Regions from separate parts of the Brochothrix sp. genome, predicted to be linked through region 2. Evidence: predicted binding sites of a transcription regulator. Region 2 holds the regulator's gene; the other holds the start of a gene.
What was found. Region 2 encodes LexA, which represses DNA repair genes until DNA is damaged. Its sites were predicted from a motif close to CGAACATATGTTCG; they were not measured.
Positions count from the first base shown of each region.

Region 1: a site for LexA is predicted at 3,000-3,013, ahead of pcrA (DNA helicase PcrA). Genes of this name have one in related genera too.

Region 1 is NZ_JAFYUW010000031.1:8,988-24,583, forward strand. Features, by position in the region: gene ligA (NAD-dependent DNA ligase LigA) at 1-758, opposite strand, end outside; gene pcrA (DNA helicase PcrA) at 773-2,983, opposite strand; gene IKV95_RS01855 (YerC/YecD family TrpR-related protein) at 3,197-3,508, opposite strand; gene purD (phosphoribosylamine--glycine ligase) at 4,033-5,340, opposite strand; gene purH (bifunctional phosphoribosylaminoimidazolecarboxamide formyltransferase/IMP cyclohydrolase) at 5,435-6,973, opposite strand; gene purN (phosphoribosylglycinamide formyltransferase) at 6,970-7,557, opposite strand; gene purM (phosphoribosylformylglycinamidine cyclo-ligase) at 7,562-8,602, opposite strand; gene purF (amidophosphoribosyltransferase) at 8,616-10,049, opposite strand; gene purL (phosphoribosylformylglycinamidine synthase subunit PurL) at 10,034-12,253, opposite strand; gene purQ (phosphoribosylformylglycinamidine synthase subunit PurQ) at 12,243-12,923, opposite strand; gene purS (phosphoribosylformylglycinamidine synthase subunit PurS) at 12,920-13,174, opposite strand; gene purC (phosphoribosylaminoimidazolesuccinocarboxamide synthase) at 13,177-13,899, opposite strand; gene purB (adenylosuccinate lyase) at 14,068-15,369, opposite strand; gene purK (5-(carboxyamino)imidazole ribonucleotide synthase) at 15,386-15,596, opposite strand, start outside.
Region 2 is NZ_JAFYUW010000125.1:6,860-22,455, reverse strand. Features, by position in the region: gene IKV95_RS08585 (choloylglycine hydrolase family protein) at 1-950, shown strand, start outside; gene yneA (cell division suppressor protein YneA) at 1,042-1,374, opposite strand; gene lexA (transcriptional repressor LexA) at 1,523-2,125, shown strand; gene IKV95_RS08570 (cysteine hydrolase family protein) at 2,329-2,829, shown strand; gene IKV95_RS08565 (uroporphyrinogen-III synthase) at 2,860-3,570, opposite strand; gene hemB (porphobilinogen synthase) at 3,586-4,560, opposite strand; gene hemC (hydroxymethylbilane synthase) at 4,587-5,513, opposite strand; gene hemA (glutamyl-tRNA reductase) at 5,501-6,793, opposite strand; gene hemE (uroporphyrinogen decarboxylase) at 6,812-7,861, opposite strand; gene rny (ribonuclease Y) at 8,489-10,051, opposite strand; gene recA (recombinase RecA) at 10,367-11,419, opposite strand; gene IKV95_RS08530 (competence/damage-inducible protein A) at 11,554-12,810, opposite strand; gene pgsA (CDP-diacylglycerol--glycerol-3-phosphate 3-phosphatidyltransferase) at 12,984-13,565, opposite strand; gene IKV95_RS08520 (helix-turn-helix domain-containing protein) at 13,664-14,536, opposite strand; gene yfmH (EF-P 5-aminopentanol modification-associated protein YfmH) at 15,182-15,596, opposite strand, start outside.

The DNA of each region.
Region 1 (15,596 bases), on a different contig from region 2:
TGAACCACTTTGAATTCATTATTCACATGACAGCCAATTTTTTCTATTGCCGCTAACATCTCACTGTGTCGTTCTACATTTAAAACAGAGGGATTAGCGACCGCATATAAAAAGGTATCAAGATTTCTTGAAGCTGCAATTTTAGTATCTAATTGACGTAATGAACCTGCGGCTGCATTACGAGGATTAGCAAAAAGTGCCAAGCCTTCTTCTTCACGACTTTCGTTCAATTTGGCGAAAGAGCGTTTTGGCATATAGGCTTCCCCACGTATTTCAATGGTTAAGGGCTCACGTAATTTCAATGGCACTGAACGGATTGTTTTTACATTGGCAGTTATATTCTCTCCGATGGTACCATTACCACGAGTAGCACCTTGTACCAAGCGACCCTCTTCGAATTTAAGCGATAACGCTAGACCATCAATTTTAAGCTCCACTGTATAATCAACTTGATCCACTTCAAGCTCTTTACGAACACGTTGATCAAATTGACGAATTTCCTCCTCGTTAAACACATCACCCATGCTCAACATCGGTACATCGTGTGGCACTTTTTCAAACTTATCTAGTACAACACCACCGATGCGTTGCGTGGGAGAATCTTCTGTTACAAGCTCTGGATGGGCTGTTTCAATTGTTACAAGTTCCGCATATAACGCATCATATTCGCCATCTTCTGCGACGGGGTTATCCAGCACATAATACGCATAACTCAGCTCGTGTAATCGTTGTTTTAATTCATCTAAACGTTCGTTCATTTTTTTGCACCATCCTATACTTTTTCAATTGGTGAGAACTCTGCCAACAGACGTTTCACACCAGTTGGACTTGGGAAGGCGATATCTAATTCCATTGAACGTCCTTCGTTTTTCACACTGACAACTGTTCCCACACCCCAGATTTTGTGCTTCGCTTTATCGCCTACTGACCAACCAGCTTGGCTACCACCTGTTTGTTGCAACGCTTTAACTTCGGGTGTTTTTTGCCCTGTTGAACGACGATTCGTTGCAAATGGAATGGCTTGTTTAATTTTTGTTTCTGTTGCACGCTCTAACAGTTCTTCTGGAATTTCATTGATAAAACGCGATTCAGCATTGCTGGTTGAACGACCATACAATGTTCGTGAATACGCCGCAGTCATGTATAATTCTTTTTCAGCACGCGTAATACCTACGTAGGCAATACGACGTTCTTCTTCCATTTCATCCTCATCATCTAAAGCACGGCTATGCGGGAAGATGCCTTCTTCCATTCCAACCAAATAAACAACGGGAAACTCCAACCCTTTAACAGCATGCAATGTCATTAAAGTGATTGCTCCATCAGCTGGATTTTCAGCTGGATCTTGCAATGAATCAACATCCGCAACCAATGCAAGATCGGTTAAAAAGGCAATCAATGATTTATCATCGTTATCTTTTTCGAATTGTTGTGCCACTGATAAAAATTCATCGATATTTTCGACACGTGTTTCTGCTTCAATCGTTTTCTCCGCTTTCAACATGTCACGGTAACCTGATTTTTCCAGAATTTGTTCAATTAATTCTGTGACAGATAAATAATCCTGTTGTTGTGAAAAACCAATAATCATATCATAAAAACTTAATAACTCTTTACTTATCTTTGTTGATAGCCCTACTAATTCGATACGACCCATCATTTCAAACATCGTTGTATCATAAGCTAACGAAGCAGCTGCTAGCTTATCAAGCGAGCCTGGACCAACACCACGTTTAGGCACGTTAACAACACGTGCTAAACTAATATCATCTGCATTATTTGCAACAAGACGTAAATAACTTAAAACATCTTTAATCTCTTTACGGTCGTAGAATTTTTGTCCACCGACCATTGTATAAGGAATAGAAGATTTCATTAAAGTTTCCTCTAACACACGTGATTGTGCATTGGTGCGATAAAGAATCGCCATATCTTTGTACTTATATTCTGAAAGACGGTCTTGAATTTTACCGACCACATAAGTCGCTTCCTCACGTTCAGTTAACGCACGATGATACGTGATTTTATTCCCTTCACTATTACCTGTCCATAATTCTTTTGGACGTCGGTTACTGTTTTTTTCAATCACACCGTTAGCCGCAGCTAAGATACGTTTGGTCGAACGGTAATTTTGCTCTAAAACAATTGTTGTCGATTTTGGATAGTCTTTCTCAAAATCCAGAATATTACTAATATCCGCACCACGCCAACCATAAATACTTTGATCAGAGTCACCTACGACACAAATATTTTGAAAGCGAGCAGCCATCAATTTAACTAACGTATATTGCGCCTTGTTTGTATCTTGGTACTCATCCACATGAATGTATTGGAACTTGCGTTGATAAAACTCTAATACTTCAGGAACTTGTTGGAAAAGTTCAATAGTCATCATGATTAAATCATCAAAATCTAACGCTTGATTTTTGCGTAATTTTTTTTCATAATCCATATAAACATCCGCAACTAATTTTTCAAAATAACCAGCTGCTTCTTTTGTGTATTCCGTCGCATTAATTAATTCATTTTTAGCATTGCTTATTGCTGATAACATTGCTCGTGGTTGATAACGTTTGGGATCAATATCACGATCCTTCATAATTTTTTTAACCACTGTTAATTGATCGCTCGAATCTAAAATTGTAAATGAACGACTCAATCCCATTCTCTCAGCATCACGACGTAAAATACGCACACACATTGAGTGGAATGTTGATACCCAGACAGAATCAGCATCACTACCTAAAATTTTACCGACACGTTCTTTCATCTCTCGTGCGGCTTTATTTGTAAATGTAATTGCTAAAATATTGTAAGGATTCACATTCTTTTCTTTAATTAAATAAGCCACACGATGTGTTAGCACACGCGTTTTACCACTACCAGCACCAGCCATTATCAATAATGGCCCTTCGGTTGTAATAACAGCTTTTTGTTGTTCAGGGTTCAATCCCTCTACGAGTTGTTTTCCAGTAATTTCCATTGTGCACCACCTATACAGAACGTTTGTTCTTATTATACATAAAAAAACAGGCAAATACGAGACCCTCTGCCTATTTCCTTCTGCTTTATTTTTTCGTCTTCACTTTGAAAACTTCTTTTTAATTATAACAAATATCACAGTTAAAAGTAAGATAGAGCCATTTCTTACAATCAAAAAAACTAAAGGATAAGGCCCTTTAGTTTTTGGTGAAATTTATTTATTTTCTGTTTTTTTATTTTCTTCGAGTCGGGACATTACCAATTCATACGAATCATTACCCCAGTTTAACGAACGCTTAACGCGTGAAATCGTCGCTGTACTAGCGCCTGTTGCTTCCTCAATTTTACTATAGGTGCTTCCTCCGCGTAACATTTTAGCTACTTGAAAACGTTGCGAAAGCGCTTGTATTTCATTTACTGTACAAACATCATCAAAAAAATGATAACATTCTTCCAGATCTTTTAATGTTAAAACAGCTTGAAAGAATTCATCGAGGCCTTCACCTCGTAATTTTTCAATTTGCATAGTTGTATCCCCCTCACAGAATTTAACGACAACTTCTCTTTAACATTTTAACGCACTACACTAGTGAAAGGCAAGTCGGATAACTTTTTATTTAAGTGACAATGCTGATGCGAAAAAGAACAATAGCTTGATTCAACTGTCGCTTTTGCCTTTTTATTAGACTGCAGACTGCCAATTTATTTGGTACTTACAAGATTGAAGATACTTTCACTGTTCTCTAGTATTTTATGCCAAAACTTCTAAAATTTCAAAAAAACTCTTCCTGACATAAAGCGTCAACAAGAGGTTTTTTCCAATTTATTTGTAGCTCAGCGTTTGGTTTTGCTTTTATTTTTCTCCAGCACTTCAAGCCAAAACTTGTGAAATTTCAAAGATACTCATAGCTATAAAAATAATCGCTAATCATTCTTTTCCAATCTCTTCAGTTCTGAACGGGCTTGAAGGTGCTTTTATTTTTCTCCAGCACTTCAAGCCAAAACTTGTGAAATTTCAAAGATACTCATAGCGATAAAAATAATCGCTAATCATTCTTTTCCAATCTCTTCAGTTCTGAACGGGCTTGAAGGTGCTTTTAATGCTCGATGTCCGATATCATTACGGTATACATAATCACTGGTATCAAGTTTAGCTAATTCAGCATAAATGCTTTGTTGTGCGTCTGCCATCGTTTTAGCTCGCACACTGAAAAGACTGACGCGTCCGCCATTAGCAATGAGTTGCTTGGCTTCATTCTGTGCTACACCAGCATGAAACACTTGCGTATGATCTGCTAATTTTTCCAATCCCACTAATTGTGCACCTTTTTCATAAGCCTCGGGGTATCCTTTACTCGCTAAGACCACGCCTAATGTTACCCCTTCAGTTTGCCATACGAGTGTCGGTGTTCGATGCGCTAACAAGTCAGTAATGACTGCAGTAAAATCAGAGCTGAGTCGATCTAATACAACTTGTGTTTCTGGATCGCCAAAACGGGCATTAAACTCAATCACTTTGGGTCCGTCACTAGTGAGGATTAACCCTGCATATAACACACCTGTAAATGATCGTCCTTCGTTCACTAAGGCTAAGGCGGTTGGCTCTAAAATCGTTTTAATGGCTGTTTCCACAACAGCAGCTGGAATATGATGAACGGGCGCATAGGCACCCATCCCCCCTGTATTTAACCCTTTATCTCCCGCCAAAGCTCGTTTATGATCTTGTGCAATGACCATCGGATAGACTTTAGCACCATCAACAAATGCCATCAATGAAAACTCTTCACCTTCTAAAAACGCTTCAACGACAATTTGTGCACCTGAATTCCCAAATTGTTTATCGCATAACATCGCTTGCGCCGCAGCAATCGCTTCTTCCACAGTCGTTGCAACAACCACGCCTTTACCGGCAGCCAATCCATCGGCTTTAACAACAATCGGCGCGCCTTGTTCCAATAAATAATTTTTGGCTTTTTCAAAATCAGTGAATGTTTGTGATGCTGCTGTTGGAATCCCATATTTAGACATTAACTGCTTGGCAAAATCTTTGCTACCTTCAATTAAAGCTGCTTGTTTACGTGGTCCAAATGTTGGTATACCTGCTTTTTCTAATGCATCAACAACACCTTCTAATAACGGTACTTCTGGTCCAACAAATGCCCATGTAATCTGCTCACGTTTAGAAAATGTTATCAATTCAGCAACATCAGTTTCAGCAATAGCTACTGTTTTTATACCATCTCCATGCATTCCTGGATTACCTGGTGCACAATAAACAGCGGTCACTCGGTTGCTTTGAAGTAATTTTTTACTCACTGCATGTTCACGCCCACCACTACCAATTACAAGCAATTTCATTGTTTGCGCCTCCTTATTGTTGTTTAAAATAATGGACTTTTTGTAAATACCATACTAATGCCATGTTTATTCGTTTCATCGATTGTTTCTTATGTTAATGTTTAAAATGACGAATTTTTGTAAATACCATACTAATGCCATGTTTATTCGCTTCATCGATTGATTCTTGATCACGCATAGAGCCACCAGGCTGAACAATCGCAACAATTCCAACTTTCGCAGCTTCTTCAATTGTATCGGGCATTGGGAAAAAAGCATCACTTGCCATCACAGCCCCTACCGTTCTGTCACCTGCCTGTTCGAATGCTATTTTCGCAGATCCGACACGGTTCATTTGTCCTGCGCCTACACCGACTGTTTGAGAATCATCACCAATCACAATCGCATTTGATTTAATGTGTTTGACGACTTTCCATTGGAACGCCAAGGCTGCTAATTGTTCAGTTGTTGGTTGAACTGTGGTGACAACCTCCCATGTTGTAGGGTCTTCATCAATCTCATCTGCTTGTTGCACCAATAATCCTCCTGCCACACTTGTTTTCACATAATCACTTGCTACTGAAGTATTATATATTGGCATTTTTAAAAGACGAATATTTTTCTTCTTGCTCAACAAAGCCAATGCTTCTGATGAATAGCTAGGTGCAATGAGTAGCTCTAAAAACATGTCACTGAGTGGTTGAGCAGTTGCTAAATCAATTTCTCGGTTAAAGGCTAATACGCCACCAAAAATCGATGTTGGGTCCGCTTCATAGGCTTTTAAGAAGGCTTGTTCAATCGTTTCACCTAAGCCAACACCACATGGATTCATGTGTTTAACAGCGACTACCGCACATTCAGTTTCAAATTCTTGAACGATATGTAACGCAGCATCCGCATCACGAATATTATTGTATGAGAGTTCTTTTCCATGTAATTGCTCAGCCGATACAAGCGAGGCATGTTTCACAATTGGCTCTGCATAAAAACTAGCTGATTGATGTGGATTTTCGCCATAACGTAACGCTTGTTTGCGATTATAAGTCAACGTTAGTTTTTCTGGGTATTCTTCACCCACTACTTCTGTTAAAAAACCGGCGATTAACGCATCATAGGCCGCCGTATGACGGAAAACTTTAGCAGCTAAACGTTGACGTGTAGCAAAGGTCGTATCACCTAATTCACGGTACTCTGCTAGCACATGCTCATAGTCAGCGGCATCAGCAATTACCGTCACACTGGCATGATTCTTGGCAGCTGATCGCAACATTGAAGGTCCGCCAATATCGATGTTTTCAATCGCATCAGAGAGAGCGACATCGGGTTGAGTAATCGTTTCTTGGAACGGGTAAAGATTTACAATCACCAAATCTATTAGTGCGATGTTATGTTCAGCAATTGCTGCCATATGTGATGCATCATCACGTCGTGCCAATAACCCACCATGGATTGCGGGATGCAATGTTTTGACACGCCCGTCTAACATTTCGGGAAATTCTGTCACTTCTTCGATACCGATAACAGGCAGTCCTGCCTCAGCAATTAATGTCTTAGTGCCTCCTGTTGAAATAATTTCAAAATCAAGGGCAATTAATTGCTCAACCAACTCTAAAATACCTGTTTTGTCCGATACACTAATCAATGCGCGTTTCATTTATCTTTCACCGTTCCTTCCATTTTTTCGATAAGTTGTTGTACAATTTGCGGGTAATAAACATGTTCTGTTTGATGAAGACGTGCTTCTAAACTTTCTAATGTATCGCCTTCTGTTCGGGCAACTTTAAATTGGGCAATTGGCTCACCTGTATCCATTCCGGCATCCACATAGTGTATCGTAATACCGATTTCTTTCTCTCCTGCAGCATAAGCACGTTCAATGGCATCTTTACCTGCATATGCGGGTAAAAGCGACGGATGAATATTAATAATTTTACCTTCATATGCTGTTAACAGAGTCGGCCCAATTAAGCGCATGTATCCTGCCAACACAACCAGCTCAATCTCATGTTGTTGTAACTGCTCAATTATCTTCGTTTCAAAAGTGGCTTTATCCTTGTATTGACGAGCTTTAAAGACAAATGTTTCAATATTATTTGCCTTTGCACGTTCAACGACTACGGCTTCTGGTTGATCACAAACCAATAAACCAATCTCAGCTGATAAATGTCCGGTTTCAATTGCCGCCAACATTGCAGCAAAGTTAGAACCATTTCCTGATGCGAAGAGGGCTATTTTCATTGTGTTATACCTCTTCCAATCTAACCTGATGCGCATCATCTGCAACAACTGTACCGATAACATAAGACGATTCACCTGCTGCAAGTAAGGTTGCTTGTGCATTGGCTACATCTTCAGGTGCGATGGCAACAACCATACCGATACCCATGTTGAAAATTTCATAAACTTCTAGTGAATCGAGTGCGCCATAATGTTGTAATGCTTCAAAAATAGGTAACGTCGGCCAAGACCCTAATTTAATGTTCGCTGACAAACCTTCTGGCAACATACGTGGAATATTTTCAACAAAGCCTCCACCTGTCACATGGCTAATCCCATGGATAGCAACCGCTTCTTTTAATGCTAGAATTGGCTTTACATAAATTTTAGTGGGTGTTAACAACACATCACTTAAAGGTTGACCTAATTCTGGTAAGATGACATCCAATTCAAAATCTTTTTGTTCAAAGAAGATCTTACGAACTAAGGAATAGCCATTACTATGGATACCACTTGATGGCAAACCTACTAACACATCACCCGCTTTAACATTATCGCTTGTTATTAATGCTGTTTTCTCAGCAGCTCCCACTGTAAAGCCTGCTAAATCATAGTCGTTATCAGCATACATACCAGGCATCTCAGCCGTTTCTCCCCCAACTAAAGCGCAGCCCGCTTGAACACACCCTTCAGCAACACCAGCGACAATTTGCTCTAATTGTTCAGGAATAGCTTTACCTGTAGCGATATAGTCTAAGAAAAACAACGGTTCCGCACCTTGTGCCACAATATCATTGACACACATTGCCACACAATCAATACCGATTGATTCATGTTTATTAGCAGCGATCGCCACTTTCAATTTAGTACCTACGCCATCTGTCCCTGATACTAATACTGGTTGTTTAAGTTTCAATTCAGATAAATCAAAGAGACCGCCAAAACCACCAATTGCTCCCATTACACCTTGACGTTCCGTGCGTTGGACATGTTTTTTGATACGTTCTACCGTTTCATAACCTGCTGTTACATCAACACCTGCTCGAGCGTATGCATTGTTTGTCATTGTCTCTTCCCCCTTAGCGTAAACTGCTTTCTTCTAAGCTTTCTAAATACTCTTGTTCGTAATCGTAAAGCCCTGTTGGATAATCACCATTAAAATAAGCCATTGTAATACCGCCATATTTTTCAGCGGGGAATGGACGCCCAATTGCTTCAACTAAGCCATCACAACTGAGGTATTCAAGCGAATCTGCACCGATTTGCTCACAAATTTCAGCAACAGTATAGTTAGCAGCAATTAGTTCTCGACGCGTTTGAATATCAATACCATAAAAACAAGGGTATTTTAATGGCGGTGAAGCAATGCGAACATGTACTTCTGCAGCACCTGCCTCCCGCAATAATTTAACAATCCGCTTACTGGTCGTTCCTCTTACAATCGAATCATCAATCATCACAACACGTTTGCCTTTTACAACACCGCTGACTGCTGATAATTTCATTTTCACCCCTTGTTCGCGTAACTCTTGACTGGGTTGAATAAATGTACGAGCAACATAACGATTTTTAATCAACCCTAATTCGTAGGGTAATTGCGCTTCTTCCGCGTAACCAATCGCAGCTGAAATACTTGAATCAGGTACACCAATCACCATATCTGCCTCAACTGGCGCTTCTTGTGCCAGACTAACACCCATTCGTTTGCGGGCAGTATGAACATTCACCCCTGCAATATTGGAATCAGGTCGAGCGAAGTAAACATACTCCATACTACAAATCGCATGTTGTGTATCTGTACGATAATGGTCAATATGCATGCCATCTTTATCAAAAACAATCATTTCACCCGGCTCGACATCTCTAACAAATTCAGCACCTACAACATCAAATGCACATGTTTCAGAGGCAACGACGTAAGCATCACCAATTTTACCAATCGATAATGGACGGAAACCACTTGGATCTAACGCACAAATCATCGCATCTTCTGTTAATAACACATAAGCAAAGCCACCTTTTACTTGGCAAAGAGCTGCTTTTAAATTATCGTAAAAATCATCTGAAATACCACGTTGGATTAAATGTGCCAATACTTCTGTATCTGAACTGGATTGAAAAATCGCCCCTTCACGTTCTAACTTTCGGCGCAAAGTACGGGCATTAATCAGATTACCATTATGAGCTAACGCTAAACTTGAATCTTGAAAATGAAATAACATGGGTTGAACGTTGCTTAACGTTTTACCTCCCGCTGTTGCATAACGCACATGACCGATTGCCCCATCTCCATGTAATTGATCCAGCTCACCATTCTTAAAGACATCAGCAAGCAAACCTAGATTACGATGCCCATCAATTTTTTCACCGTCCGTCACACAAATACCAGCGCCTTCTTGCCCACGATGTTGCAAACTGTGTAGCCCAAAATACGTAACTGATGGCGCTTCATGATGTCCCCAGATACCAAAAACACCACATTCTTCATTTAACCCTTTTATTTCAGCAGACATGGCAATGTAGCCTCCCAAGCGGTTTTCAAAGCCGCTGTTGTTACTTCTACCGTTCCATTTGTTGTTTGGGCACGCAATAAACCATCCGCAGTGACTTTTCCAATCGCCACAGCTGCTGCACCAAAATGTTGGGCAAAAGCTTCGTGCTGTTCTGGTTTCACAGAAATTAAGAAACGAGATTGTGATTCACTAAAAAGTAATGCTTGTTCAAAATCAACGCTAACTGCTACTCCAAATTCACCCTTAAAAGCAGATTCTGCTAGTGCAATTGCTAAACCACCTTCTGCTAAATCATGAGCAGAAACAACAAGTCCTTGTTGAATAGCAGTTAATAGTTTTGCTTGATAGTCTTGTTCTACTGCTAAATCAAGCGCAGGTGCTTTTCCACTAATATGACCTAGCTGTAATTTTTGTAATTCAGAGCCGTTAAATTCAGCAGCTGTTTCACCGATTAGAAAAATGCTGTCATCTGCGGCTGCAAAAGATTGTGTTGTAACATGCGCTAAGTCTTTTATTAAACCAACCATTCCAATAACGGGTGTTGGATAAATGGCTTCACCATCTGTTTCGTTGTACAACGAAACGTTTCCTGAAATAACAGGTGTATTTAACACACGGCACCCCTCTGCAATCCCATCAGCAGCTTGTTCAATTTGCCAGAAAATTTCTGGTTTTTCTGGATTCCCAAAGTTCAAACCATCTGTAATTGCTAGTGGTTGTGCACCTGAACACACAATATTGCGGGCCGCTTCTGCCAATGCAATTTGTCCACCCACTTTTGGGTCAAGGTATAAATAACGTGAGTTACAATCAACTGTCATAGCTATCGCTTTATTAGTACCACGCACGCGTAAAACAGCTGCATCTGACCCTGGTATCACGACCGTATTTGTACGTACTTGGTAATCAAACTGCTCATACACATGGCGTTTACTCGCAATGGTTGGTTGTGAAAGTAAGTCTTTCCATGTTTGAGCCGCGTTCGTAATTTGAGGCACAAATGGTGCTTCTGCTTGAAAATCACGATACTGTTGTGGTTCAGTTGCTAACTTATGATAAACAGGCGCTTCTTCTGCCAATGCATCAACAGGCACATCTGCTACAACTTCACCTTGATGAATAATCGTGTACATCCCATCATCCGTTACTTCACCAATGACCACGCCTTCTAATCCATAACGTTCAAACAATGCTTGGATCGTATGTTCTTCACCTTTTTTTATACATAACAACATACGCTCTTGTGATTCAGATAAAAGCATTTCATACGGTGTCATTTCTGTTTCACGTTGCGGTACAACATCCATATTTAAACGTAAGCCTGAGCCTGCTTTTGATGCCATTTCTGAGGATGAACTCACTAACCCAGCAGCACCCATATCTTGAATGCCGATTAATATATCAGAATGTTTTTGTATCACTTCAAGACAAGCTTCAATCAATAACTTCTCCATAAAAGGATCACCTACTTGAACAGCTGAACGTTGTTGCTCACCTTCTTCACTGAACTCAACAGAAGCAAATGTTGCACCGTGAATACCATCACGCCCAGTTTTAGCACCCACATACATCACTGAGTTTCCCACACCAGAAGCTTTACCTTTTTGAATATCTTTTTGGTCGATAATTCCGACACACATTGCATTAACCAATGGGTTTTTCGCATAGCTTGGTTCAAATTGAATTTCACCACCTACAGTAGGTATCCCAATTGAATTACCATAACCTGCAATACCGGCAACCACTTCATTCACCAAGTACTTCGTATGAGCATTATCAATTTCACCAAAACGCAATGAGTTTAATAAAGCAATCGGGCGGGCTCCCATGGAAAAAATATCACGAATAATCCCACCAACACCTGTTGCAGCACCTTGATAAGGCTCAACATATGACGGATGATTATGGCTTTCAACTTTAAAACAAACGCCTTGTCCATCACCAATGTCTACAATACCAGCACCTTCACCTGGGCCCATTAATACTTGCTCACCTGTTGTCGGAAATTTAGCTAATACAGGTTTAGAGTTCTTATAACTACAATGCTCAGACCACATAACTGAAAACAATCCCGTTTCAGTGTAATTGGGTTGTCGCTTTAAAATATCACAAACCATGTCGTACTCAGAAGGAGTCAGTCCCATTTCCAAGTATAATTGTTGCTCTGCAATCATCGCTGCTGTCGGTTCATTATTAGTTAACATGTGATTCCCTCCATTGTTTAACAATTGATTGAAAAACGTTTAATCCGTCTGCACTTCCTAGCAAACTTTCAACTGCTCGTTCAGGATGCGGCATCATTCCTAATACATTCCCTTGTTCATTAACAATACCAGCGATATTAGCTATCGAACCGTTCGGATTTTCACCCGCATAAGTAAAGACAATTTGTTTATTCTCTTTTAAACGTTGAAGTGTTTCTTCATCACAATAATAGTTACCTTCGCCATGCGCGATTGGAATAGACAGTGTATCATTTTGTTGATAGGCATTTGTAAATAGTGTTGCTGTATTTTCAATTTTCAATTGGCTCATCTTGCACACAAAATGCAAGTTTTTATTGCGGATTAATGCGCCTGGTAACAAACCACTTTCAGTTAAAATCTGGAAGCCATTACACACGCCTAGAACGGGTTTACCTTCTGTTGCAAAGCGGATGACTTCTGACATAATCGGGGCAAATTTAGCAATTGCACCTGTTCGGAGATAGTCCCCGTATGAAAAACCACCGGGTAATAATACGGCATCATAACCTTCTAGCGATGTCTCAGCATACCAAACGTAATCAGCCTCTTCTTTTACGATTTCACGAATAGCAGATAACATATCAATATCACAATTTGATCCTGGAAATTGAATCACAGCAAATTTCACGCTTCTTCAACCTCCTCTATCTCATACCAATAGTTTTCCATGACTGGATTCGCTAATAACTTATCACAAATTTCATTCACAACTGTTTCAACAGAACGTTCTTTAGGATTAACCATGACTTCCATGTACTTTCCAATACGTACATCTTCAATTTCCGAATAATCCATACTATTTAAAGAATCTTTTACTGCGACACCTTGTGGATCTAACACACTTTTTTTCAACGTAACATACACCTTTACTTTAAACATTTTCATACCTCCGTCGTTTTATTTAATAAGCGTTGTAATACCTCTTGATACACTGACACTAAATCACCTAAGTCATGGCGGAACACATCTTTATCTAATTTTTGTTTTGTGTTCACATCCCAGAGGCGACAGCTGTCTGGCGAAATTTCATCGGCTAGAACAATTGTTTGATTGTTCAGACGACCACATTCTATTTTGAAATCAACCAATAAAATATCAGCTGCTAAGAAACGTTGTTGTAATAGCGTATTAATGATTAATGCAAGTTCCTTTAACTCCGCTATTTCGGCAGTTGTTGCTAGTTTGAGATAACGCACATGGTCGTCATTAATGAATGGATCATCAAGTGCATCTTCTTTGTAGTAAAATTCAACAATTGGCTCAGCCAGTTCTTCGCCTTCAGCGACGCCTAATTTTTTAGCAAATGAACCAGCGATAACATTTCTGACGATAATTTCGATAGGTATTACAGTTACTTTTTTTACGAGTTGTTCCGTATCTGATAATGTTTCAAGTAAGTGTGTTTGCACACCGTTTTTTTCTAAAAAATGAAATAAGAGTGTCGATATTTGGTTATTTAATTTCCCCTTATCTGTAAACGCAGTTTTTCTAGCACCATTTAAAGCCGTTGTATCATCTTTATATGTCATCCATAAAATATCCGGTGATTCTGTTGCAAATAACGATTTTGCTTTACCTTCGTATAACAAGTGACCTTTTTGCATGATGAGTCCTCCATCTATTAGTTAATTAAGAGCGAATACTTTGAAAATTGCGAATACTTAAGAGGAGAAGACGTTATTCCGTCATCCCTCAGGGGTATTGCGCTGTACTTAACAACATCTTGCTAAGTACACTGCTCACCTTGTATTCAATTGTATGTGGTTGAAAAATTATTTGGAGATAAGACCTAGTCGTTCAAAGATAAAGTCTACTTTTGTTAAATGATAGTTATAATCAAAACATGCTTCGATTTCTTCTGCTGATAATTTACCAGCAATAATCGGGTTGTTTTCAACTAAGCCACGGAAAGGAAGTGATTCTTCCCAAGATGTCATCGCGAGTGGTTGAACCGTATCATACGCTTCTTCACGTGCCATCCCTTTATCAATCAATGTTAACAAAACGTGTTGTGAATAGATTAAACCATGTGTTGCTTCCATATTACGCTTCATGTTTTCAGGGAATACTGTTAAGTTTTTCACAATATTTCCAAAACGGTTAAGCATATAATCAAGTAAAATTGTTGCATCTGGCAAAATGATACGTTCAGCAGATGAATGCGAGATATCTCGTTCATGCCATAACGTTACGTTTTCGAATGCTGTCATCACATGCCCACGAACAACTCGTGCCAATCCAGTCATATTTTCTGAGCCGATTGGGTTACGTTTATGCGGCATCGCTGATGAACCTTTTTGCCCTTTGGCAAAAGCTTCTTCAACTTCGCGGATTTCTGATTTTTGCAAACCACGAATTTCTGTTGCGAATTTTTCAATCGATGTAGCAATCAATGCTAACGTACTGACATATTCAGCATGACGGTCACGTTGTAATACCTGTGTTGAAATTGGATCTGCAGAGATGCCAATTTTTTCACAAACATACGATTCAACAAACGGATCGATATTTGCATAAGTACCAACTGCACCCGAAATTTTTCCGAATTCGACAGTATGAGCGGCATGTTCAAAACGCTCTAAGTTACGTTGCATTTCTGAATACCATAATGCCAATTTCAATCCAAACGTTGTTGGTTCAGCATGAACGCCGTGTGTACGACCCATTGTAACAGTATCTTTGTGCTCGATTGCTTTATTTTTTATAATTTCAATGAAGTTATGCAAATCAGTGCGAAGTATATCGTTTGCTTGTTTAAGCAAATAACCATTGGCCGTATCAACCACATCTGTTGATGTTAGACCATAATGCACCCATTTTTTTTCATCGCCTAATGATTCTGATACTGAGCGAGTAAATGCAACAACATCGTGACGTGTTTCTTTTTCAATTTCAGCAATACGCGCACTATCGAATGAAGCATTCGCGCGAATTTTAGCCGCATCTTCTTTAGGAATCATCCCTAATTCAGCCCAAGCTTCATCAGCCAAAATTTCTACTTCTAACCATGCTTTATAACGATTTTCTGTTGTCCATATATTGCCCATCTCTGGTCGGGTATAGCGTTCAATCATTTAATTTTTCCTCCAATTAATCCCAAATACGGGTGTTTTTTAAATCTTCCAGCGCTGACTCAACATCATTCGTTAACAAAGTGATATGTCCCATTTTACGATTGTGCTTAGCCTCATCTTTACCATACATATGAATATGCCAATCTGGATGATGTGGAATTGCTGCATATACTTTATCAACATGTTGTCCTAATACATTAACCATTATTGCTTTTTTTAATAATTGT
Region 2 (15,596 bases):
TTTCTCGAACAATGGACTTTGGAATAGAAATGGCGGAACAAGTTGTTTTTGTTCCACGCAACAAAACATTTGATTTAACTTATACAACGTCAGATTCAACAACATCAAAATTTGCTTTTATCGGTATGGGGCAAATTTTAAATAATTCACCGATTCTTTTTGATGGTATTAATGAAAAAGGTCTTATGGGAGCAACCCTCTATTTTCCAGGTTATGCAACTTATAAAGACGCAGCAGCAGACGAAACACTCGCAATTTCTCCTGATAAAGTTATCCCCTACATATTATCGCAAGCAACAACGGTCGAAGATGTCAAAACACAGTTACTAGAATCTATTACACTTATTAATGATACCAACCCCATTATCAGTAAATTGCCACCTCTACATTTTATCTTTTCTGATAAAACAGGAGCAACAATTATTGTTGAACCGATGCCCAATGGTTTAAATATCATTGAAGATTCTATCGGGGTGATGACGAATAGTCCTGACTATTCTTGGCACGAAACAAATTTACGCAACTACATCACAGTGACACCTCACCAACATGAACCGATTACTCTGGCAAATAAAGAACTGTCAGCTTTCAGTCAAGGATCAGGTACATTTGGTTTACCAGGTGACTATACCCCTCCTGCTCGTTTTGTGAGAGTGGCTTACTTAAGAAACTTTTCTAAACAACCCGAAAATGAAATCGAAGCCGTCAGTTTATCTCATCATATTCTAGAATCAGTTAGTATTCCTAATGGAGTGGTGATTGATCCACAAGGTGAACCTGACTACACATGTTACAGTAGCTACATGTGCGCCGAATCATTAAGTTTTTATTTTGCTGTTTATAGCAACCAACGACTTCAAAAAATAACATTGAACGATGAACTTATCGCTTCAACCGAATATAAGGAATTTAAGGTACAGACTGAAGAGGATATCAACTGTCTTAACTAAGGGGTTTTATACAAAAACGCTACAACTAACATCGTGTTAATTGTAGCGTTTTTATTTATTCAATTTAGTTTAATGCATTAACTTCAAAAGGCTAATCATTATTTGCATACATGATTTCATCAGCAGACTGTTGTTTTTTTACAGGAATGTAAATTTTAGTGCCCGCTTCCAATTTATTCTCATTAATAAGGTCGTTATTCTCACTCATCCATTGCACCATTGATTGTACTTCTTTAGTTGACGAGGTGTAATTTTCAGCAATTGTCCAAAGGTTATCTGATTCTACAATAGTATATTGTTCGTACTTACTTTCATCTATGCCAGCTGTTTTAAAACCTACTATTAGGAAAAAACAAGCACTAATAAGTGTAAAGATAATTACAAAAGAAAAATTAGTCCAAATACGTGATATTAAAGTTTTCATAAATTAAATCCCCCAGTCGAATGTATGTTCGTATTTATATCATATACCGAACGTTTGTTCTTGTCAACACAAAAACAGAACAAACGTTTGTATTTGTCAACAGCAAATGGTATACTAAAGATACAAAAAACCATACAGAGGTGTAATTATGAAACTTTCTAAACGTCAAAGTGAAATATTTGAATTTTTAAAAGACGAAGTAAAATCAAAAGGTTATCCGCCCTCTGTTCGAGAAATCGGTGAAGCAGTTGGCCTTGCATCAAGTTCTACTGTACACGGTCACCTTGAACGCCTTGAACAAAAAGGGCTAATCAAACGCGATCCTTCTAAACCAAGAGCAATCGAAATAATGGATGATTCACCTAAAGTTGGCACTGTGAATGTGCCATTGGTTGGTAAAGTAACAGCTGGTGTTCCTATTACTGCAATAGAAAATGTTGAAGAATACTTCCCGCTTCCTGAATCAATGCTTGTCAATGATGCCACATTATTCATGCTAAAAGTTGACGGTGAAAGTATGATAAATGCAGGTATTTTGGATGGAGATAAATTAATCGTCCGCCAACAAAATACGGCTTACGATAACGATATTGTTATTGCTATGACAGAGGATGACGAAGCAACTTGTAAACGATTCTTTAAGGAAAGTAACCGTATACGACTTCAACCTGAAAACGATTCGATGGAACCCATCTACTTACCAAATGTATCTATTCTTGGTAAAGTTGTAGGTGTATTTAGAGAAATGTAGCCTTTTCTTTCGCTACATCGGTTAATTATCTTAATACAATAATTAATACAATTAAAAAAAGAGGAATAAGCAGCTTGTTGCTTATTTCTCTTTTTTTGGATACTAAATCATTTTTAAAATACCTATAATCATGAATGACATTGCTAATGCTTTAAAATTATTTATGCTATAATTTCATTATTAAAAAAGAAAGAGGTCCTTTGATGAAGCCTTTAGCTGATGCTCTAATCATTATCGATTTACAGAATGGCGTGTGTTACAACGACACAGAAATTTTCAATCTATCTTCATTAGTTACTCTAATAAATAAACGTATGCTTGATTATACGTCTCAAGGGAAAAACATCATCATTGTTCAACATACTGACGAAGATTTGATTCAAGGACAGTCCCCTTGGGAAGTCATCCCCTCGTTGGACAAGGGAAAAGCGACTCATTATATTCAAAAAACACATGCCAATTCTTTTTATAAGACTAATTTAAAAGAATTGCTTGAACAAGAACATATAAACAGTATCGAAATTTGTGGTGCTCAAACCGAATATTGTGTGGATGCAACTGTAAAAAATGCTCATGCACTGGGTTATTTAATCCAAATGTTAAGAGGTGGCACAACAACTTATTCTAATGCTTTTATGAGTGCAGAAAATACGGTGCGTTTTTATGAAAATATATGGGATAATCGCTTTGCCACTTTTATTTAATTACACCAAAAAGGTATAAAACAATATGTTTTATACCTTTTTTTGGTTTTTGAAATACGAACGAAAACCTTCTATATGATAAGGATGCGCTTCATAAGCAGCATTTAATCCCTTTTCTACAATAACAGCCGTTGTCACTGGTCCAATCGATAATAATGTCAATTGAGACAACAACTGATGTTCTTCAGCAGTTAATAAGTTAATAAAAGCAATAACAGCCGAAGGACTTGTAAACACAACCGTATCATCTGCCTTAAATTGAAACGGTTCTCTTTTTGCTTCAACGACAGTGTAGACACTTGTATGTTCAACCTCACAAACAGTCGCTAACTTCTCTGCTAATTCATTTGTTGCTCGTGCAGATTGCGGTAACCATATCCGATCTGTATCTTTAAGTTGTTGTGCTATAACCTCAAACAATCCACTTGATATAAAATCAGCAGCTTCAATCACAGGTTTAAGACCATAAGATTCTAGTGCCTGCGATGTTGCCGGACCGATTGAAATAGTTTTGAACTGTCTATTGGGTCCACTCTCTAACACCCGATGAACGGTATTTTGGCTCGTAAAAACAACAAAATCAGCAGCCGTTAATGCACGTAATTTTTTTGTGATTTCAGCCTGATTTAGAGGCTCAATTTTAAGAACAGGGAAAAGAACGGCTTCATGACCTGTCTCATTGATCAACTGACACAAAGTTGCTGCTTGATGAGGCATTCGCGTCACAATGATGCGTGCCATGGGCTTCCCTCCTTTTTAAGCTTGATCGATCCAACGACAAACATCTTTCGCATGATACGTCATGATGATATCTGCACCCGCACGTTTCATACCCAAAAGTGTTTCCATTACTATTTTCTCTTCTTCAATCCAACCATTTTGTGCAGCTGCTTTAACCATGGCGTATTCACCACTCACGTTATAAGCGACAATGGGTAAATCATGTGCATTACGAGTATCACGAATAATATCCATATACGCCATTGCTGGTTTTATGATTAGAAAATCCGCCCCTTCAGCGACATCTGATGCTGCTTCACGTTTTGCTTCACGACGATTGGCAGGGTCCATTTGATACGATTTACGATCACCAAACTGAGGTGCACCGTCTGCTGCATCACGAAATGGACCATAATAAGCAGAGGCATATTTCACAGCATACGACATAATGGGAATATTTTCGTATCCCGCTTTATCAAGTGCTTGTCTAATTGCATACACAAAACCATCCATCATATTAGACGGAGCGATAATATCTGCACCTGCCTCAGCTTGTGAAACTGCTGTTTGAGAGAGGATTGCTAACGACTCATCATTTAAAATGGTCTCTCCCTCAATCACACCACAGTGGCCGTGATCTGTGTATTCACATAAACATGTATCTGCAATCACAATCAAGTCAGGATAACGCGTTTTAATGTAACGTGTGGCCTCTTGAATAATACCATGCGTATGAAAAGCACCCGTTCCGATGGCATCTTTTTCTGCGGGAAGTCCAAAAAGGATCACTGATGGTATACCTAAAGCAACAATTTCAGCGAGCTCTTTATCAATAGTATCGAGTGAATATTGAAAAACGCCTGGCATAGAGGATACTTCTGTCATGACATTCTCACCTTCAACTACAAATAGTGGATAGATAAGATCTGCTTTTTCTAATTTATTTTCTCGAACTAATGAGCGCATTGCGGATGTAGTTCGTAAACGACGGTGACGTGAAAATTGAAACATGTGAATTCCTTCTTTCATTTAATTGTTTACTCTTCAATATTAAGATCAGCAATCATCGCTGCTGCACCTTGTTCAAATAATTTTTCTTTTACTGATTGCCCCACTGTTTTGCTCTCTTCGCCTATTACCTGTGAATGAATCACACGTTGTCCATCAACACTTGCTAATAAACTGCGCAATACAATCCCTTGATTTTCTAAAGTGGCGTAACCTCCCACAGGCATATGACAGCTACCTTCCATTTCAGCTAAAAAGGCACGTTCTGTCAAAACAGTCAATGCTGTTTCCGGATCATGAATTGTTGCTAATAGCTCTCGTACATCTTCATCGTCTGAACGACACTCGATAGCTAACGCACCTTGCCCCACTGCAGGCAGACACTCTTCAATCGGCAATGGGTACATTTCTGTTTCATTAAATAAGCCCAACCGTTTTAAGCCAGCTGCAGCTAAAATAATTGCATCATATTGGCCTTCACGTAATTTACGAAGACGTGAATCGACATTACCACGTAATAATTTAATTTCTAAATCAGGACGTAGCGCTAATAATTGTGCCTGACGTCTTAAGCTACTTGTTCCAACAACTGCATTCTCCTTTAACTCCTTTACAGAACGCCCATCTGAACTTACTAATACGTCCCTTGCATCCTCGCGAATAGGGATAGCTCCAATTGTTAATTCTCCTGGCAATTCGGCAGGCATATCTTTCATGCTATGCACAGCAATATCGATATCACTGTTAAGCAAAGCCCATTCTATCTCTTTAATGAAAAGTCCTTTACCGCCAATTTTAGAAAGCGATTCTTCTAATCGAATATCACCTTTTGTGACAATTTCCTTAACCTCAAAAACGACATCTGGATAGTTCGCTTGTAATGCTTTAATAACGTGACCTGTTTGTGTCGTTGCTAACTGTGAACGTCTGGTACCTACGGTAATTACTTTTCGCATAACTCTGCCTCGTTTCTATCATTTGCGGTTTGCAAACCAAAAAGATGTTCAACAAACGCTAATTTATCCAATGCATCCTCTTCAAGTGCCAATTCTTTCGTTTTAATAATAGGCTCTTTGATAATTTGATTAACAATACTTTTCGTTAATTTATGAATCACCTTGAGTTCATGATCGCTTAAATTAGGCAACTTTCTTTCCATATGAGCCATTGCTGTTTCATAGATGGTTAACGTCTTATCACGCAATTCGTGGATGACTGGTGTTGCTTTTAATGTTAAACGCCATTTATGAAAAGATTCTTGTGCCTCAACTACCATTTTACTAACCTCTACCATAGCAGCTTCGCGCTGTTGTTTATTTTGATCAGCTATCCGTTCAATATCATCCATATCATAACGACTAATTTGCGGATGTACATCTAAAATCGGATCCGCATTACGCGGCATACCTAAATCAACAATTGCTAGATAACGTAATTGTTCCTCGAGCAGTTTTTGCGTCAGAATATAATCATCTGAGCGCAACGCACTAAACACGACATCCGCAGAAGCTAATACTTGTTGCAACGCTTCTTTCGGAGCTGCTTTGGTTTTATATTTCATCGCTAAGGAAATTGCATTCTCATATGTTCGATTAACAATCGTAATTTGTTCCATCGGAAAATGTGGTTTTAAATAATCAAGAATTAAAACACTCATTTTCCCTGCTCCAAGAATGACAAGTTCTTTTTTATGCATCATATCCAACTGCTGAGATTCAATAAGTTTTACAGCAACTGTGCTTAATGATACTGAACCTTCACCAATTAATGTTTCTGACTGCGCTTGTTTACCGACTGTAATTGCTCGTTTAAATAACTCGTTTAAGACAACACCTGTTGTGTTTACTTCACGCGCACACTCAAAGCTATCTTTCACTTGACCTAAAATTTGTGTTTCTCCTACAATCATCGATGCTAAACTCGTACTCACTTCAAATAAGTGTGCGATTGCCGCATCATTTTCGAGAAAAATCACCTGTTCGGCAACTTCATCGTAAGTCATATTGAATAACGCTGCTAAATATTTACGGACATAATAGCGGCCGCGACTAATTTCATCCACCACTAAATAAAGCTCCGTGCGGTTACATGTTGATAAAATAACATTTTCAAGCACGCTATTTTGTTGATTTAGCGTTATCATAGCCTGTGCTACTGATTCCTCATCAATATGAAATTTTTCGCGATGGGCAACGGATACTGCTTTAAAATTGATGGTTGCTACAAGTACTTCCATTTTCTATCCCTACCTAATCTATGAGTTCTGACTTTTATATGCCTGCACATGTGCAGTTACTTGTTTAATTACTGCTGGATTAGCTTCTGGGAAAACACCATGACCTAAGTTAAAAATATAGCCTGGTGCGGTTGTGCCGTCTGCTAATACGCGATTTAATTCTTGTTCTAAAACAGGCCATGGCGCTGTCAAATAAGCAGGATCCATATTCCCTTGAATTGCTTTGGTGATGCCTTGTTTACGGGCTGCAGCCATTGACATACGCCAATCCATTCCAATGACATCTAATGGCATTTCATTCCACTCTTGTAACAAGTGCGTGGCATGGACACCGTGCATAATTTTAATAGCTGTACTATCTTCTAATGCTGCAAGTATTTTTTTAATCCCCGGAGCGATATAACGATTGTAATCAATCAAACTCACATCGCCAATCCAAGAATCAAATAATTGTACAGCTGATACGCCAGCTTCTATTTGTGCTTTCAAATAAACAATCACCATGTCAGCTAGTTTATCCATCAGCAAATGCCATTCATCCTCATGTTGATACATAAAACTTTTTGTTTTAAGATGCGTTTTTGAAGGGCCTCCTTCAATTAAATAGCTCGCTAATGTGTAGGGCGCTCCTGAAAAACCAATCAACGGAACCGTGAGCATTTCTGCTGTCAATAACTTGATGGTATCCAACACATAAGGAATATCTCGCTGTGGATCTAAACTGCCAAGCGCGTCAATATCTTGACGTGTTTTGATTGGCGACTTAATAACAGGTCCAATTCCTGTTTCGATTGTGACATCAACACCGATACCGTGTAAAGGTGTCATGATATCTTTATATAAAACAGCCGCATCAACGCCATAGTTATTAACAGGTAATGCTGTCACATAGGCACATAATTCTGGTTGATGCGTAATTTCAAACAACGAGTATTTCGCTTTAATTTCACGGTATTCTGGTTGTGAACGCCCCGCTTGACGCATAAACCACACGGGTACATGATCCGTTACTTCGCCACGTGCTGCTTGTAAAAACGTCTGATTCGTTATTTTAGTTGGTATCGTCATTAAAAATCCTCCTCTTATACACTTCTGCCACTCAATTATAGCAATAATAAAAGCCTTGTCGTACCTTTTTGACTCTTTTGTGAATTATTTCATATTTTCGACACATTCATTAAGTGATTGCTAAAAAAGCATTGACTAAACTCACCTTTCAAACGAATGATACAATGAACACGTTAACTTTAACAAAACAATCAAACAATGACTTTTATCTGCTTACGCTGCACAGATTGATTCAATAGCACTGCGCTTTATTATTGGAGACACCAAAACGCTAAAGCAGTCTTTATGCAAAAAGAAAACTGAGTATAAATTTGCTTTTAAATATACGGCACTAGATTTAAACACTCGTTGAAAGTTTGAACTAAGCAATCTATCTGTTACATACTCGGTTTGATACATTATACAATTAAACAGTTATTAAAATAGGGACTTGAAAGATACAATAACAAAATAAATTTCATAAAATACTTAGTTTTAATTATAAATAATTCACTATTTACCCTAATTTTAAAATCCACACTATTTAACACAGAACCATCTAATCTCAATAGTTTCATATCTTTAGCAGAAGCCGTTTTTATTTAGACAAAAAAAAGAAAGCCATTATAAATGGCTTTCTTTTCACTATTATTTCGCGTATTCAACAGCTCTCGTTTCACGAACAACCGTCACTTTAATGTGACCTGGATAGTTCAATTCACTTTCAATTGATTTACGAATTTCTCGTGCAAGACGAATCGATTCTAAATCATCCACATCATCGGGTTTTACGATGACGCGAATTTCTCGACCAGCTTGAATGGCGAAGGCTTTCTCTACGCCTTTGAAGCTTTCAGGAATTGATTCTAAGCGCTCTAAGCGATGAATATAATTCTCTAACGTTTCACTACGTGCTCCTGGACGAGCTGCTGATAAAGCATCTGCGGCCGCCACAAGGATTGAGATAATTGAAGTAGGTTCCGTATCACCATGATGTGATGCAATCGCGTTGATAACTGTTTCATGTTCTTTATATTTGGTTGCCAATTCGACACCAATTTCAACATGACTACCTTCAATTTCATGATCAATGGCTTTCCCAATATCATGGAAAAGACCTGCACGTTTTGCCAAAGTAACATCTTCGCCTAATTCACCAGCTAAGATACCACTTAAGCGAGCAACCTCGATAGAATGATTTAATACATTTTGTCCATAGCTTGTACGATAACGAAGGCGACCTAATATTTTAATTAAGTCGGGATGAACGGCATGTAAGCCAAGTTCAAATGTCGCTTGTTCACCAAGCTCACGAATGTGTTCATCCACCTCTTTACGAGCCTTGTCGATCATTTCTTCAATACGAGCTGGATGTATACGACCATCCTCTACTAGCTTCTCAAGCGCGATGCGAGCAATCTCACGACGTACCGGATCAAAGCCTGATAAAATAACTGCTTCCGGTGTATCATCAATGATTAAATCAATACCAGTTAGCGTTTCAATTGTACGAATGTTACGACCTTCACGACCAATAATTCGACCCTTCATTTCATCATTTGGCAAGTTAACAACGGATACAGTTGTTTCTGATACAAAATCAGCTGCAGAACGTTGTATTGCTAATGATAAAAGATCTTTGGCTTTTTTATCGGACGTTTCTTTCGCATCATCCTCGCTCTCTTTAATCATAACAGCTATATCATGAGATAATTCTTTTTCAGTTAGAGTTAATATTTCTTCTTTCGCTTGGTCTTTCGTCAAAGCCGAAATGCGTTCAAGTTCAAGTTTCTCATCTGCTACCAATTTTTCTACATGAGCTTTTTTCTGTTCAATTAGTTGTTGTTTCTGAGCAATTTTTTCCTCTTTACTCTCTAGCGATTCCTCTTTATTATCAAGAGTCTCCGCCTTACGATCGAGGATTTCTTCACGTTGTAAAAGTCGGCTCTCTTTAGTTTTCAAATCAAAACGACGTTCACGCAGTTCATTCTCAGTTTCAGTTCGATAGCGTTGGTTTTCTTCTTTTGCTTCTAAAAGAGCTTCTTTTTTAAGACTCTCTGCGTCTTTCAACGCATCCGCTTTAATGTGCTCTGCCGTCGTGCGGCTAGCTTCCATATTTCGTTGATTAGAATCATTCGCTATTTTTCTTCCTACAACAATACCAATGATCGAGAAAAGGAATACGAGGATGATAGTAATTACGTAGGTCATACATTCACCTCCATTCTTATTCAAATTCATGTCATATTGTCGGCTGACTTATTGTACAGCACACTACATTAGTGATTCAATATATAAGATAATATCTCTTAAAGTAAAATTATCTTACAATTTACATTATACCGATAAAATGGCGTTTTGTGAAATAAATAATTTGATTTATATGTAGAAAATCGACTTTTATATGCACATTTTCTAATAATAATTATTATGCTTGTAATAAAACGTATAGAAACGTTGCTACACAAAGGTTTTCGAGCAATAAAAAAAAGATAGACAAATTGTCTATCTTTTCGTTTTTATTTTTTATTTTTCAACATTTTCCGTATCAACAGCCGCTTCTTCGACTACTTCAGCAGATTCTGGTAAGTCATCGCCAATACCATAAGCATTACGAACTTTTCCAGAAATTTCTAAACGAGTGTCAGTATGTTCACGTAAATATTGTTTTGCATTTTCACGACCTTGGCCAATTCGTTCGCCTTCATAAGAATACCATGAACCACTTTTGATAATGATATCTTCTTCAGCTGCCATATCAACCAATTCACCTTCACGTGAAATTCCTTCTCCGTATACAATATCAACTTCTGCAATACGGAAAGGTGGCGCTACTTTATTTTTAACAACTTTAATTCGTGTTTTGTTACCGATAATATCAGTACCTTGTTTTAGTTGTTCAGCACGACGTACTTCTAAACGAACTGACGCATAAAATTTCAATGCACGACCACCTGGTGTAATTTCAGGGTTACCAAACATAACACCAACTTTTTCACGAATTTGGTTAATGAACAGTGCAATTGTTTTCGATTTGTTGATTGAACCTGATAATTTACGTAAAGCTTGTGACATTAAACGCGCTTGAAGACCAACGTGTGAGTCTCCCATTTCGCCTTCAATTTCAGCTTTTGGTACCAAAGCAGCTACTGAATCGACAACAACGATATCAACGGCTCCTGAACGTACTAACGCTTCACATATTTCAAGTGCTTGTTCACCTGTATCAGGTTGAGAAAGTAGTAATTCATCAATATTAACGCCTAATTTTTTAGCATAAGCTGGATCAAGTGCATGCTCTGCATCGATAAACGCCGCTGTTCCGCCTTGTTCTTGAACTTCTGCAATTGCATGTAATGCTACAGTTGTTTTACCTGAACTTTCTGGACCGTATACTTCAACAACACGTCCACGAGGATAACCACCAACACCTAATGCCACATCAAGTGCCAACGAGCCACTTGGAATAGTTTTTATATTGGTATCAGTTTTTTCACCTAATTTCATGATAGAACCTTTACCGAATTGCTTTTCAATTTGTTTTAATGCCTGTTCTAAGGCTGCTTGACGATTATCCAACTTATTTCCTCCTTCGTAACAAAACGAAATTTATTATCTATAGTTATTACTATAAACGTTCTTTAACCTAATTACAAGCAAAAGAACGAACGTATATTCGGTTTTGATGTAAAAAAGCTGCTACTAAAGCATTTCTAATGTGAAGTTTTTGCTGTTTTTTCTTCCAAATACTTGTATAATTGCCAAAAAGCTTCTTTTACTGCTCTTTCACGATTATATTGGCGGTCCCTTGCAAATAAATGATGTTTTGCAGTTGTGGACGTTTCATCGCTAAACCCAATCCAAACACTACCTGAAGGTTCACCGTCATGAGAACCTGGTCCTGCAACACCTGTGAAACTAACACCGATGTTAGCAGCTGTTTGTTGACGAACATTATTCGCCATCGTTTTTGCAGTGGCTTCACTGACGACACCGTTTTCTGTTAATAGCTCTTCAGGCACACCCAACAGGCTTGTTTTTGTATCGGTTGCATAAGTGACCAAACCACCACGTAAAACGCGCGATGCGCCTGGAACAGAGGCTAATGTCGCTTGGAATAAACCGGCTGTTAAACTCTCTGCGGCTGAAACAGTCAAATTTTGTTCCGTCAGCAAACGCACAACTTTTTCTTCAAGGCTTTCACCATCGTAGCCAAAAAAGTAAGCGCCTAAACGACTCAGTACTTTTTCTTCAAGTTCATCGATTAATGGCGTTAATTCAGCTGCATTTTGCGAAGAAGCTGTTATTCTTAACGTTACCTCATGTTTACCTGCATATGTGCCTAGTGTAGGATTTGTTTGTTTTGTAATCAAATCATCCAGCTGATCAGCGAGGCGTGATTCGCCAATACCATAAAAGTGTAAAACACGCGATTCTAGTCGATAATCACCTGCAGCTTTTTCAAGACGGTTTCGCACTTCATTGGTAAACATCGTTTTCATTTCGGTTGGTACCCCAGGCATTAAGATGTATGTGACACCCTCATGTTCCAACATCATTCCTGGTGCAAAGCCAACAACGTTATCGAGTACATCGGCACCTTCAATGACATCGGCCTGCAACAGATTATTAGCTGTCATGGGCCCGTCACCACGGCGTTTAAAGAAATTCAGGATGACCTCTTCAGCCTTGGCGTCACGAACAAGTTCTAATCCAAGAACATCCGCAATCGTTTTTTTTGTTAAATCATCTTGAGTTGGGCCTAATCCACCGGTAATAATAATAAGGTTTGCACGCTTCTGAGCTGTGCGAATAACATCACTGAGTCGTTGTGGGTTATCGCCAACAACCGTATGATAATACATATTATGTCCTGTTAATGCGAGCTCTTCGGAGATGAATTGAGCATTTGTATTAGTAATTTGTCCAAGCAATAGTTCTGTTCCTACAGCGATCATTTCAGCATTCATTTAAACATCCTCTTCCCTTATTTTATATCTATCTACACGCTGTATTATACCATTCACAGGTCATCATTTTAACTTATCAGTCTGTTAGTTAACATAACTTTATTATTCAGTACTTATGAATAATAAAAAACCCCAGATATATAATCTGAGGTCTCAAACGACTAATTGTTTCTTTATTTAAATCCGTCACTAAAGACATGACGGTTTTGATAAAAATAATTAATACCTGATAACACTGTGAAAAAGACACAGACATAAAAGATAATTAAATCGACACGTATACCTGTTGCTGCAAAGGGAAAGTTACTTAACATTAATAGTGGAATAGCTACAAGTTGTGTAAATGTTTTAATTTTACCTAACATATTTGCAGCATTGACCTCTCCACCCTCAGCTAACAAGAGACGTAAGCCAGTGATTGCCAATTCGCGTGAAACAATCAAAACAACTGCCCAAGACGGAATAATATCAGCTCCTACCAAGGCAATAAAAGCCGCCATTACCAATAATTTATCTGCTAATGGATCCGCAAATTTACCAAAATTAGTCACTAGGTTGTGTTTACGAGCTAAATAACCATCTAACCAATCTGTAATTGATGCAACAACAAAAACAATAGTTGCAATTAAATGAGCAACAGTAATTGTAGAGTCTAAGACGGTAAAAGTTCCCCAATTAAACGGAATCAAAAATAGTATTAGAAAGACAGGGATTAATAGGATACGTAAAACCGTAAGTTGATTTGGAATATTCATCATTTTTCTCCTTTAAAAAAGGCGTAAGCTGCCCAATATAATAAAAGTCACTGAGTATTTTCAAGACTTTTATTACAATTTGCAGTTACCCCTCACTTTTATTTTTGTGTAATATTTAATGTGATATTTTGTGTAATAGAATCTGAAGCGAAGGTTAATTTTTCACCGTCGATAGTCACCTCTAGAGCTTGTGAATTTCCGACAGTCACATTGACACTTGTTTGACCCGAGAGCTCAACTTCTTGTTTATTACCCGAAGCAAGTAAGCCTGACTCTAATGATTCTCCTGTTGAAGAAGTAATTGAATTCCAGCTATCACCACTTGTAGCATCTAATACCAATTTAAGTTTGGCGCTCTTTGGAGCTTCGATTTCATAAACATTTGATTCTGAGTCTTTATCCGGTGCCGAAATTTTAACATCTCCAGCATCTTCATCGTCTTCTTTAGAATCACTTGATTCAGATTCTTTACTACTTGACTCCACTTTCGATTCGCCTGATTTGTTAGCTTCATCGATTGAGATACTTGTTGCAGGTGATTTATCTACCACTGTATCCGTTGACGTTTGTCCTTTGTTATATAACATCCACCATAACGCACCCACAATAACTACTACCATCACTGCTAACACAATTTTAAAGCCTTTGCCCAATAAAAAAGCAGGAACTTCACGAGGAGCCTTTTTCGGTTTCTCTCTTGTGGCTGTTGTATCGGTTGCATTAACTTCTGTTTTTATTGAAGGTAGTTCATTGCGATAGGTCGCCATTATTTCATCGCCATCAAGTCCAACGACTTCAGCATATGTACGTATGAAAGCTCGCGTATAAAAATCGCCCGGCAACACACTGAAATTCCCTTGTTCAATAGCTTCTAAATATCTTTTTTGTATTTTTGTTTTTTGTTGAAGTTCGTCTAAAGTCATTTTCTTCTCTTTACGACTTTTCTTTAGCAAATTACCTAATTCGCTCATACTTTTCACCTGCCATCGCCTTGTTATTTTATGAATCAATCACCAAAAACGAGCATTTATTACTAGATTTTTTAAGGCAGTTGCAACTTGCCATCTCCAAAATATTAATGTCTCTGCAGGGATCGTATTCTTGTAGTACTTTTTCATCTTATATTAGTTTGATTTTCTAAAGCATCAATCACTTGAATGATTAATCAGCTTGATTCGCTAAAGTAGAAGCAACAATTACTTGTTATTATTCTAAAAGTAAAAAGAAAGTTACTTTCAGACTGAAGATAAACGCCAATCTAGGTATACATACACCCGCTCAGCATTTCTATTCAGTCTGCCGATTTTGTTAAAAATGAGCACTTTATTTTTCAACAGTACCAACCTTCACTTTTTGCTCGTACTGGCTGATTCATCAATTCAAATCCACACAACACTGTCATTTGGTTGGAAATTTTATTATATATACTACCACCATATTATTAAAATTTCATAAAAATATGAGCATATGCAAGATTACCAAAACAAACGTTCGTGTTTTGGTAAAAATACAGTGTGATTTAAGATAAAAACCTCTAATTTAACATAAAAATGCACTAACATCATTTTAGCACGTCACCTTGCACTTGTCACTTCTAATCAGGTATCGTTTTACAACTATTTTTGTGGCTTAATTTTAAATGCCAAACTTGACGTTTTTGCAAGTATTGTCTCTGCAAGACTAGACAAATTATCCAACGTAATTTCAGCTAAAATTGATAGCACATCATCAGGATTCGCCTCTTTAAAATGATAGTCTGCTAACCATTCACTATAGGCCTCGAAATTATCTGATAAAGTAACTAACGTACCAATCAATTCACGCTTAGCACATGTGAAAACGTGGTCATTTAATATATCTGGGTGATGCGCAGTTTTTAAAAGTTGCTTGAGTGCTGCGACAGCTTCATCACCACCGGTTCCCATCAACAACAAATAACTAAAATTATCCTCATACACAAAATGGCTACTAAATGATTCATCGATAATCCCTTTTGCATAAAGTGTATTATAGTTGCTGGAAAGCGGGCTT